DNA from 3 places in the Streptomyces sp. NPDC001634 genome. Region 2 is predicted to be linked to each of the others. Evidence: riboswitches for the same ligand, from Rfam matches in the RefSeq annotation. Region 2 holds a riboswitch; each other region holds the start of a gene.
The links. A riboswitch is a leader RNA that binds a small molecule or an ion and turns the genes downstream of it on or off. The one in region 2 is predicted to bind S-adenosylmethionine.
Positions count from the first base shown of each region.

Region 1 (3,925 bases), on a different contig from region 2:
TGATCCGCAGGTGGAGGCGCCACCGCGCGCCCGCCGCACCACCCGTCCCCGCTGGTCCCGGACAGACCGAGGGGCCCGCACCCCGAACGGGATACGAGCCCCTCGACACGTCGAACAGTTCAGTCGTCGGCGCGCACTTCAGCCGGCCAGGCGAACCATGTCCGCCTGCGGCCCCTTCTGACCCTGCGAGATCTCGAACTCGACCCGCTGGCCCTCTTCCAGGGTGCGGTAGCCGTCCATCTGGATCGCGCTGTAGTGGACGAAAACATCCGCACCACCGTCGACCGCGATGAAGCCGTACCCCTTCTCCGCGTTGAACCACTTGACGGTGCCCTGAGCCATGCCTAACTCCCCTATTACTGGCCCTTGCACAGATCCACACTTCGCGGATCCGGGTCAGACCTCACCCCCCAACGGTTGGGGGCGTGCGCCGGAACGCGTCGACCGCGGCTGAATGTATCTGTCCAACTGCCGTCTGCAACAGGTCAATCGGACGAGAAATCCGGGCGCCACCGGTCGGGAATGTACGAAGAATTCACCCGAATTCAGGGCAAGTCGGGCCCGGCAAAAGGAATGAATGGCTCAAAAGCCCTGCACACTTTGGCTACTTCTTGTCGGGCATGCGGCAGGAACTCAGGGCGCCCGGCGGGGAGACCGGGAGCAGGTTCCCCAACTCTACCGCGCTCAACCATGCAGAATTGCCCCCTCCGTTTCTCTCACGGAGAGGGCAATTCGGTGAACTCTCGGTGTTCGACATTACCGAGGGTAATGATCACGCGGGTGAAGGACCGTCAGCCGCCCGCGACCGCCGGGATGATGGAGACTCCCGCGCCGTCCGGCGTCGCCGTCTGGAGACCCTGCTCGAAACGGACGTCGTCGTCGTTCACGTAGACGTTGACGAAGCGGCGCAGCTGGCCCTGGTCGTCGAGGACGCGGGCCGCGATGCCGGTGTGGTTCTTCTCCAGGTCGGCGATGACCTCGCCGAGGGTCGCGCCCTGGGCGCTCACCTCGGCCCGGCCGCCGGTGTAGGTGCGCAGGATGGTGGGAATGCGGACGGTGACGCTCATGGGGTTGTGACCTCCGGTCGAGTACAGCGCCCCTGGAGGGGGCGCGGGACGTGACAGCATGCGGCTCCGCCGCGCGGGCGCGACCAGCCCCCACCGGCCCGCAGCTTCAGAACTGCCCTTGCAGCGGAATGCCTACGCAAGACCCGCATCGCGGAAGGAGTCGAGGTTCGGACGGATCGTGGCGGTCAGCCCCGTGCCTGCCACCGCGTCCAGCGTCTTGAGGCCGTCGCCCGTGTTGAGGACGACCGTCGTCTTCGACGGGTCGAGGACGCCGTTCTCGATCAGCTTGCGCGTGACGCCGACGGTCACACCGCCGGCCGTCTCCGCGAAGATGCCCTCGGTCCGCGCCAGCAGCTTGATGGCGTCGACGATCTGCTCGTCCGTCACATCCTCCACGGCGCCGCCCGTGCGGCGGGCGATGTCGAGGACGTACGGTCCGTCCGCCGGGTTGCCGATCGCAAGCGACTTGGCGATCGTGTCCGGCTTCTGCGGCCGTACGACGTCGTGGCCCGCCTTGAACGCGACCGACACCGGCGAGCAGCCCTCGGCCTGGGCACCGAAGATCTTGTACGGCTTGTCCTCGACGAGCCCGAGCTTGATCAGCTCCTGCAGACCCTTGTCGATCTTCGTCAGCTGGGAGCCGGAGGCGATCGGGACCACGATCTGGTCGGGCAGCTGCCAGCCGAGCTGCTCGGCGATCTCGTACGCCAGGGTCTTCGACCCCTCCGCGTAGTACGGCCGCAGGTTCACGTTGACGAAGCCCCAGCCCTCGCCGGCCGGGTCGCCGATCAGCTCGGAGCAGAAGCGGTTCACATCGTCGTAGTTGCCCTGGATGCCGACGAGGTCGCCGCCGTAGATCGCGGCCATGACGACCTTGCCCTGCTCCAGGTCGTGCGGAATGAAGACGCAGGAGCGGAAGCCGGCGCGGGCCGCCGCGGCGCCGACCGCGCCCGCGAGGTTGCCGGTGGAGGAGCAGGAGAGAGTGGTGAATCCGAAGGCACGAGCGGCCTCCAGCGCCTGGGCGACGACCCGGTCCTTGAAGGAGTGCGTCGGGTTACCGGAGTCGTCCTTCACATACAACCCGCCGGTCACGCCCAGCTCGCGCGCCAGGTTGTCGGCCTTGACGAGCTTGGTCCAGCCCGGGTTGAGATTCGGCTTGTCGGCCACGTCCGCGGGGACGGGCAGCAGCGGCGCGTACCGCCAGATGTTCGCGGGACCCGCCTCGATCCGCTTCCGCAGCTCCTCGGTGTCGTAGTCCGAGAAGTCGTACGCGATCTCCAGCGGGCCGAAACACTCCTCGCAGGCGAAGACCGGGCCGAGAGGCACCCGGTGGCCGCACTCTCGGCAGGACAGAGCCGCGGCGGGACCGAGGTTCACGGGGTTCGTGGTGCTTGCAACTGTCTGCACAGCCATGTCAGGCGAGGCCCTTTCTCCTCATCTTCCTCACGACGCATCTCGCCGTGAGACGGATTTGGCACCTTCCCTAGCCGGGAGCCTCGCGGAGACGATCAACACTGATCTACGAGAACCGACTGGAGGGTTGCCGGGGCTTCATCGGGCCGTTTCCCTCTGCCCCTCTGGATGAGCTGTATGAGGTTGTTTCACTGGTGTGAGGCGCGGCGACCCCCGACATGCGATGGTCACCGGCGTTGTTCAAGACTGTAACCGAAGGCCAGGACAGTTGAGATAGTCGTCCGAACCGCGAGATGGATCACACAGTGAGGAGCCGCAGACCGTGCTGGAAGAAGTCGAGCGCTGGCTGAGCACCCGGTCCTGGTCCGTCACCGATCGCCCGCTCCACCAGCTCATGGCCGCGAAACGCCTTTCGGGATCGTCGGTCAGCGTCGTGCTGCCCGCACTCAACGAGGAGGAGACGGTCGGCGAGATCGTCGCCGTCATCCGCCACGACCTCATGCAGCAGGTTCCGCTTGTCGACGAGATCGTCGTCGTGGACTCCGGCTCGACGGACCGCACGTCCGAGGTCGCGGCGGCAGCCGGCGCCCGGGTGGTGCACCGCGACACGATCCTGCCGCGCATCCCGGCCGTGCCCGGCAAGGGCGAGGTGCTGTGGCGCTCCCTGCTGGTCACCCGCGGTGACATCGTCTGCTTCATCGACGCGGACCTGAAGGAGTTCTCGTCGGACTTCGTCTCCGGGATCGTGGGCCCGCTGCTCACCGACCCGGGCGTGGACCTCGTGAAGGCGATGTACGACCGCCCACTCGGCGGAGCGGCGGGCCAGGGCGGCCGCGTCACCGAACTGATGGCCCGCCCGCTGCTGAACATGCACTGGCCTCAGCTGGCCGGTTTCGTACAGCCGCTGGGCGGCGAGTACGCGGCCCGCCGCTCCCTGCTGGAACAGCTCCCGTTCCCGGTCGGGTACGGGGTGGAGCTGGGCATGCTGGTCGACGCCCTGCACCTGGTGGGCCTGGACGCCCTCGCCCAGGTCGACGTGGGCGTGCGCAAGCACCGCCACCAGGACGGCCAGGCACTGGGACGCATGGCCGCCGCGATCTACCGCACCGCACAGCTCCGCCTGGCCCGCGGCCATCTGATCCGGCCGTCCCTCACCCAGTTCGAACGGGGCAAGGAGGGTTTCGAGCCACGGACGTACTCGGTGGACACGGAGGAGAGGCCCCCGATGGTGGAGATCGAGGAGTACGTGGAACAGAAGGCTGCCTGAGACTTTCCCCGGGCTCTCCTCCGCGAGCGTGATGGTTGTATACGGTTCCGCATACGGCCGAACCGCACGTTTGAGCGTTTTCGGCTCGGGCTAAGTTTCGTGGCATGGCTTCCACGCAAGTCGCTTCGCACAGGGCCCGGATTCTCGTCGCCTCCAACCGCGGCCCGGTCTCGTACAC
Region 1 covers NZ_JBEOZU010000039.1:40,071-43,995, reverse strand. Annotated here, with positions in the region: gene ABT186_RS25335 (cold-shock protein) at 139-342, opposite strand; gene ABT186_RS25330 (MoaD/ThiS family protein) at 792-1,067, opposite strand; gene thrC (threonine synthase) at 1,200-2,480, opposite strand; SAM riboswitch class I at 2,499-2,655, opposite strand; gene ABT186_RS25320 (glucosyl-3-phosphoglycerate synthase) at 2,803-3,747, shown strand; gene ABT186_RS25315 (alpha,alpha-trehalose-phosphate synthase (UDP-forming)) at 3,852-3,925, shown strand, end outside.
Region 1: another riboswitch for S-adenosylmethionine. It lies ahead of thrC (threonine synthase); the one in region 2 lies ahead of ABT186_RS20555 (amino acid ABC transporter permease).

Region 2 (3,925 bases):
TCTTCACCTCGGCCTTGAGCCCGAACACCGCGGCGACCAGGCGGCCGAGGTCGGGCTCGGAGCCGGTGAGGGTCTTCTGGTCGTTGCCGACGTACGCCAGCGGCGGGAACCCGGCGGGCAGGGCACCGATGCCGATCTCCAGCTTGCCGCTCTTCTTGACGGCCGCGGGCAGTTCGGCGCTGATGGACTTGACCTCGGAGACCTTGATGGTGGTCTGGGTGGCGGCGCCGTTGGAGACACGTCCGATGACGACCTCGCCCGACTTGGCGCTGTCGGTGGTGGTGGCGGCGTCGCTGTTGCCACCGCAGGCGGCGAGCCCGGTGGCCAGGGAGGCGACGGCGGTCGCCGCGGTGATGCCGCGTATCAGGCTGCGTCGGGTGAAGTGGGTGGGCATGGCCGTTCCTTGTCGCTGAAGGTGATGAGGGTTGCGTGGGGGGAGGTCTTGGGGGTGCGGCGGGTCAGAGGACCTTGCTGAGGAAGTCCCTGGTCCGCTCGTGCCGCGGTTTGTCGAGGACCTCGGAGGGCGGCCCCTGCTCGATGATCTTGCCGCCGTCGATGAAGACGACCCGGTCGGCGATCTCGCGGGCGAAGCCGATCTCGTGGGTGACGATGACCAGGGTGGTGCCGCTGGTCGCCAGGTCCTTGATGACGGCGAGGACTTCACCGACCAGTTCGGGATCGAGGGCGGAGGTGGGCTCGTCGAAGAGGATGACGCCGGGGCGCAGCGCGAGGGCGCGGGCGATGGCGACGCGCTGCTGCTGGCCGCCGGAGAGCTGGCGCGGGTAGGCGCCGGTCTTGTCGGCGAGACCGACCCGGACGAGCAACTCGCGGGCCAGTTCCTGAGCTTCGGGCTTGGTGAGTTTCCCGGTCGCGACCGGGGCGGCGGCCACGTTGTCCAGGACGGTCAGATGCGGGAAGAGGTTGAAGTTCTGGAAGACGAAGCCGATCCGGCCGCGCTGGGTCAGGATCGCGCGCTCGCTCAGCTCCTTCAGCCTCCCCCAGCCTTCGGTCGGGGGGACCCCCATCTCCCTTCGGTCGCCCTGCCGCTTCACGCCGATCAGCTCGCCGTTGATGCTGACGTAGCCGATCTCGGGCTTCTCCAGGTGGTTGATGACCCGAAGCAGGGTGGACTTGCCGGAGCCGGAGGGGCCCAGGATGACGGTGACCTCGCCGGGGCGGACGGTCAGGTCGACGCCGTCCAGTACCCGGTGGGTGCCGTACCACTTGTGCACGTCGTGGACCTCGACGGTGGCGGCCTCGACGTCCTCCACGGCTTCGAGCGTCTCGGCGGTCATACGGCGGCCTCCCTGCGGATGCGGGCGCCCAGGTCGGTGAAACCGGCGCGGAGCTTCTGCAACGGCGTCGGCGGCAGGCTGCGGGTGGCGCCCCGGGCGTAGTGCCGCTCGACGTAGAACTGGACGACGGACACGATGCTGGTCAGGATCAGGTACCAGAGGGTGACGACCAGCAGCAGCGGCACGATGTCGCCGGGGTAGGTGGCACCCATGGTCTGCGCGGAGCCGAACAGGTCGAGCAGGGAGACGTAGAAGACCAGCGAGGTGCCCTTGATCAGGCCGATGAGCTGGTTGACGTAGTTCGGGATGATGGAGCGCAGCGCCTGTGGGAACACGATCCTGCGGAACTGGTATCCCTTCGGCAGGCCGAGCGCCGCGGCCGCCTCGTGCTGGCCCTGGTCGACGGAGAGGATGCCGCCGCGGACGACCTCGGCCGCGTAGGCGGCCTCGTTGAGGCTGAGGCCGATGACGGCGACGACCATGTCGGTGGCGAGTCTCGACTCGTCGAAGGAGAAGAAGGCGGGGCCGAAGGGGATGCCGACGCTCAACGTCTTATACAGGGCGCTGAAGTTGTAGAGGAAGATCAGCACCACGATGAGCGGGATGGAGCGCAGCGCCCAGACGTAGGTCCAGCTGACCGCGCGCAGCACCGGGCTCTTCGAGAGCCGGCCCAGTGCGAGCACGATGCCGCCGACAAGGCCCAGCACCGCACTGTAGGCGGTGACTTCGAGGGTGATCAGCAGGCCGTCGAGGATGGTGGGGCGCAGGAACCAGTAGCTCCAGCGGTCCCACTGGTAGAAGGGGTTGGTGACCAGTCCGTGCACGAACTGGGCGACCAGGACCAACACGACCGCGGTAAGGATCCAGCGGCCTGGTCGCCGCCGAGGAAGAACTCGCTGGGCGGTGAGGGCTTTTGACGGTTGGTCGGTGGTAGGCGCCTCGGCGAGGGTGGCGGTGGCACCAGGGGGTTCACTCATGGTGGGCTCCGGCTGGGTGGGAACACCCCGGAAGCACGGCGGCATACGGCGGCGCACACGACGGCGAGGTACCGGGGGGGGAGGGCAACGGCACACCGCGGGCGCGGTGTTCGTCAGGACGTGCGGGGGCTGCGGGGAGGTGTCAGCCCCGACAGCGGGCTCGGCCCGGTGCGGTACACAGTGCGCTGTTCACGCGGAGCAGATCGACGGCACGATCGGCGACGAGCAGGTTCGCGTACGACGGTACGCAGCCCCGGGAGCGGCGTGCGGCCGTCCTGGGAGCTGCGTACATGGCGTCACCGTCACTGTTCCGGCCCTAGGGGCCTCGCGCTTACCGAAACTTCATCGGTCGGGTCGTCACCTGGGGCACCCCACCGCGGTGGGAGGGTTGCCGGTCAGCAAGCCAGGGCTTGTCGCTGACGCTCATGACCGTTCTGAGCAGTAGTTAAGGCAACGGCCCGAACATTTGTCAACGCCGGTCCAGCAAGTGGAACGGCCAGTGGTAAGGAGTCCGGGTGTTGAGCCTGCGCCGGCCCAGGCCGGTCAGTCCGGATACTCCGGTCCGACCGCGGTGCGGGCACCGAGCGTCCTTCCCCTGCCCCAGCCGAGTTCACGCCGGTACCCGCCGAGCAGACCGGATTCCTCGAGCTGTGTCACATCACGCAAGCGCGAGCCCGGAGCGACCGCGGTCACCAACGGGGCGACGAACAGCGCGTCGGTCGGGCAGTACGCCTCGCACTGGAAACAGGTCTGGCAGCTGTCCTGTCGCGCGATCACCGGAACGCCGTCGGCACCGCGATCGAAGACGCGCGTCGGGCACACCTCGATGCACCGGTCGCAGGCGATGCAGCGGTCCGGCTCGACGATCTCGATCATGCGGCTCGGCCTCCGATCGTGACCAGCGCCCGCGACGCCGGCTCCGGACGGCTCCAGACCTCGTCGAGCCCGCCGGTGAGCAGCCGATAGTGCTGGGCCGGATCCTGCGTCGGCCGGTCGGCCCGCTTGTGCATACCGCGCGATTCGGTGCGCTGCAGTGCCGCGTGGTACATCCAGCGGCCATGGGCCACCATCGCGGCCGCTTCCCTGGCCCGGAACAGTTCCTCACCGCTCGCCCCCAGCCCTTCGCGGACCGCGGACCACGTCCCGTGCAGCGACCGCAGAGCCGGCTCGAGACGGTCGGCGTGCCGCAGGTAGTTGCGGTCGTACGGCAGGACCTCGCGCTGGACGGCGGCGACGACCTCGCCGTGACCTACGTTCACGGCACCGGTCGGGCGGAGGCCGGCCGTCCCCACGGCCCGCAGTCGGCTGCCCGGTCGGCCCCGCCGGTTGGCGAACTCGGCGGCGCCCCGGCCCGCCCAGCTGCCCGATGACGCCGCCCATGCGGCGTTGTGGCTGCCGCCTCCGGTGAAGCCGCCGCAGATCAGCTCGCGGGTCGCGGTGTCGCCGGCCGCGTACAGGCCGGGGACGTCGGTCGAGCAGTCGTGGTCGGCGATGCGCACACCACCCGTCCCGCGTACCGTGCCTTCGGCCAGCAGAGTGATCTCGAACAGGTCGGTGAAGGGGTCGATGCCCAGCCGGTCGAAAACCAGGAAGGTGTTCGGCTGCCCCTTGCGCATCGCCCGCTGTTCGTCAGGGGTGGCCCGGTCGAGCCGG
Region 2 covers NZ_JBEOZU010000028.1:84,755-88,679, reverse strand. Annotated here, with positions in the region: gene ABT186_RS20565 (ABC transporter substrate-binding protein) at 1-394, opposite strand, end outside; gene ABT186_RS20560 (amino acid ABC transporter ATP-binding protein) at 459-1,295, opposite strand; gene ABT186_RS20555 (amino acid ABC transporter permease) at 1,292-2,272, opposite strand; SAM riboswitch class IV at 2,595-2,703, opposite strand; gene ABT186_RS20550 (4Fe-4S binding protein) at 2,816-3,148, opposite strand; gene ABT186_RS20545 (FAD-dependent oxidoreductase) at 3,145-3,925, opposite strand, start outside.

Region 3 (3,925 bases), on a different contig from region 2:
CGAGGACGGGGCGTGCGGCGTACCGTTCACGCCCCGTCGTGCATCCGGCCACCGGCCGGCGGCGCCCCCTCGGGGATCAGACCGCCGGGACGCAACGGCCGTCCTCCGTGCGGTAGTTCCACTTCGCGCCGTATCGGACGAGTTCCCTGACCGCGCGCACGAAGCGCTCCACGTGCTCGTCGGGAGTACCGGCGCCGAAGCTGACGCGGATCGCATTCAGCGACTTCTCACCGGGGGCTGCCTCGGGGGCGCCGCACTCGCCCTGCGTCTCCGGGTCACTGCCCAGCAGGGTGCGCACGAGCGGGTGGGCGCAGAAAAGGCCGTCGCGGACGCCGATGCCGTATTCGGCGGAGAGGGCCGCCGCGAAGTGGGAGCTGTTCCAGCCCTCGACGACGAAGGAGATCACGCCGACCCGCGGGGAGTCGTCGCCGAAGAGGGAGAGGATCTTCACCTCGGGCACCTCGGCCAGGCCTTCTCGGACCTTGCGAATGAGGTGCTGTTCGCGGGCGACGAGCGTGTCGAAACCGGCCTCGGTGAGCGCCTTGCAGGCGGATGCGATGGAGTAGGCGCCGATCACGTTCGGGGAACCGGCCTCGTGGCGGGCGGCGCTCTCGTGCCACTCCACCTCCACTCCCCCGTCCTCGCGCCGGGTGACCTTGCGGCTGGCGCCACCGCCCGCCAGGTACGGCTCGGCCTCGCGCAGCCAGTCGGCGCGGCCCGCCAGGACTCCGGAGCCGAAGGGGGCGTACAGCTTGTGACCGGAGAAGGCCACCCAGTCGACGTCGAGGTCGCGGACGGACACGGGGTGGTGCGGAGCCAGCTGGGCGGCGTCGAGGACGACACGGGCGCCGTGCGCATGGGCGGCCGCGGCCAGCTCGCGTACGGGCCACAGCTCGCCGGTGACGTTGGAGGCGCCGGTGACGCAGACGAGAGCCGGGCCGTGGGGGTCGCGGCCGGCAAGGGCGCGCTCCAGGCTCTCGACGGCCTGCTGCGGGGTGCGCGGGGCGTTGAGGCAGGTGACCCGGGCGTCACGCCACGGCAGCAGCGACGCATGGTGCTCGGTCTCGAAGACGAAGACCTGGCAGTCGGCCGGAAGGGCGGCGGCGAGGAGGTTGAGCGAGTCGGTGGTGGACCGGGTGAAGATCACCTGGTCTCCCTCGCGGCAGTCGAGGAACTCGGCCACCGTCCTGCGGGCGTTCTCGAAGAGGTCGGTGGACAGCTGCGACAGGTACCCGGCGCCGCGGTGGACACTGCCGTAGTACGGCGCGTACGCCGCCACGTCGTCCCAGACGCGCTGCAGCGCCGGGGCACTGGCCGCGTAGTCGAGCGCGGCGTAGGTGACCTCGCCACCCGTGACGAGGGGGACGGTGACATCACGCCCCAGAACGGGCAGCGCCCCGGAAATATTGCGGCAAACGGACTGGTCGGCGGCAGCGGTGGAGACGGACATGGGTGACTCCCGTGAAAGCAGGTGGAATCGCCGTGCCGGACGGCGCGCACAACGGCGCGCGGCTGCGTCGACAGCACGGGAAAAGGGGTGAAAAGGGGATGCGGAGGCGGGGCTCTGCGGCCCTATCGCATTCGCTTGCTCACGGAAGGCTCCCTCGAACGACCAGGACCCCTGGCCCCACGCTCAGTCGAAGCGTGCGAGGGGTCCGCGCTTGCCGCAGACCTCGCTGCCTACGGCCTGGTCCTCACCCGGGGCACCCCGCCACGGACGGAGGGTTGCCGGACAGCCGGCCGGGGCCGAGAGGCTGTCGCTCATGACCTGACCAGGACAGTACGGGACGTGATCGCCCGCCTGCAACTTGTGTCCGGATGCCGGGACACACGAAGGTGCCGGCGCCTCGAAGGCGCCGGCACCTCACGGCCTACTTGTTGCTCGCGGCCACCCAGCGCTCCAGCGCCCGCTTCGCCGCCCCCGAGTCGATCGACTCCGCGGCCTTCTCCATACCGGCCCGGAGCTGGTCCGCCAGGGTCCCGGAACCCGGATCCAGGGCCACCAGCGCGGCCGCCGAGTTCAGCAGTACGGCGTCCCGCACCGGGCCCCTCTCGCCCTCCAGCAGATGGCGCGCGACCTCCGCGTTGTACGAGGGGTCCCCGCCCCGCAGTGCCTCCACCGGCACCAGTTCAATGCCGACGTCACGCGGATCGAAGGTCTCCTCGGTGACCTTGCCGTCCCGGACGATCCACACCCGGGAGGTGGCCGTCGTCGTCAGCTCGTCGAGACCGTCGTCGCCACGGAAGACGAGTGAGGAGTTGCCGCGTTCGGCGAAGACGCCCGCGACGACCGGCGCCATACGCGGATCCGCGACCCCGACCGCCTGGGCCCGCACCTTGGCGGGGTTGGTCAGCGGGCCGAGGATGTTGAACACCGTGCGGATGCCCAACTGGCCGCGCGCGGCGCCCACATGGCGCAACGCCGGGTGGAACTTGATCGCGAAGCAGAAGGTGATCCCGGCCTCCTGGGCCACCTCGGCCACCCGCCGAGGGGTCAGCTCCAGGTTGACGCCGAGCTTTTCCAGGACGTCCGAGGCGCCGGACGCGGAGGACGCCGCCCGGTTGCCGTGCTTGACGACCGTGGCACCCGTGCCGGCGACGACGATCGCCGACATGGTGGAGATGTTGACGGTCTTGGCACCGTCGCCACCGGTACCGACGATGTCCACCGTCCGCCCGGGCACCTCGATCACATTGGCGTGCTCGTACATCGTCCGGACGAGCCCGTTGATCTCCTCGACGGTCTCGCCCTTGGCCCTGAGGGCCACCACGAACCCGGCGATCTGCGCATCGGTCGCCTCGCCGCGCATGATCCGGTCCATCACCCAGGCCGTGGCTTCTGCGCTCTGGTCACGGCCGTACAGCAGGGCGTTCAGTACCTCGGGCCAGGAACGGCCCGCCGCGGTGTCGCCTCCAGCGGGGGTCACAGCGCTCATAAGCCGCTCCTGGGTCGGTGTCCCGGACTACGGGACGCGCATCTCGAACGGGTCCACCCTATCCAGCCCGGAGCAGGGCGAAGGGCCCCGTCCGAACATCGGACGGGGCCCTTCGACCGTGGTGTGGCGTGCGCAGCGATCAGTGGTGGCCGTGGCCGCTTGTGATCTCCTTGTACTCCTCGACCGTGGGCTTGGGGATCTGGTTGTTCTCCCCGTAGTACGCGTTGCTCAGCTTGGCGCGCAGCTTCTCGGAGCCCTTGAACTTGCGCTCGACGCCGTTCTCGTCGACCGTCGGGCCCAGCTCCACCGGGTCGTACTGGTGGTGCGCCGTGAGCGTGTGCAGTGCGTCCTGGCTGAGCGGCTCGTGGACCTCGATGAACTCACCGTGCGGCAGCCGCTTGATGATGCCCGACTCGCGGCCGTGCAGCACCTTGTCCTTGTCCCGGCGCTGGAGGCCGAGGCAGATCCGCTTGGTGACGATGAACACGAGCACCGGGACCACGAAGAAGGCGATGCGGACGAACCAGGTGATCGCGTTGATCGACAGGTGGAAGTGCGTGGCCCAGAGGTCGTTGCCACCACCGACGAGCAGGACGAAGTACCAGGAGATCCACGCGGTACCGAAGGCCGTACGCGTCGGGGCGTTGCGCGGGCGGTCCAGGATGTGGTGCTCGCGCTTGTCGCCGGTGACCCAGGACTCGATGAACGGGTAGACCGCGATCGCGACCAGGACCAGCGGGAAGATCACCAGCGGGATGAAGACACCCAGGACGAGCGTGTGCCCCGCGACGTTGATCTCCCAGCCCGGCATCGTACGGATCAGGCCCTCGGAGAAGCCCATGTACCAGTCGGGCTGGGCACCCGTGGACACCTGGTCCGGACGGTAGGGGCCCATGGCCCAGATCGGGTTGATCTGGGCGATCGCCGCGATGGCCGCGATGACACCGAAGACCAGGAAGAAGAAGCCTCCGGCCTTGGCCATGTAGACC
Region 3 covers NZ_JBEOZU010000050.1:38,138-42,062, reverse strand. Annotated here, with positions in the region: gene ABT186_RS29070 (aminotransferase class V-fold PLP-dependent enzyme) at 77-1,450, opposite strand; SAM riboswitch class IV at 1,653-1,769, opposite strand; gene trpD (anthranilate phosphoribosyltransferase) at 1,872-2,936, opposite strand; gene qcrB (cytochrome bc1 complex cytochrome b subunit) at 3,076-3,925, opposite strand, start outside.
Region 3: another riboswitch for S-adenosylmethionine. It lies ahead of ABT186_RS29070 (aminotransferase class V-fold PLP-dependent enzyme); the one in region 2 lies ahead of ABT186_RS20555 (amino acid ABC transporter permease).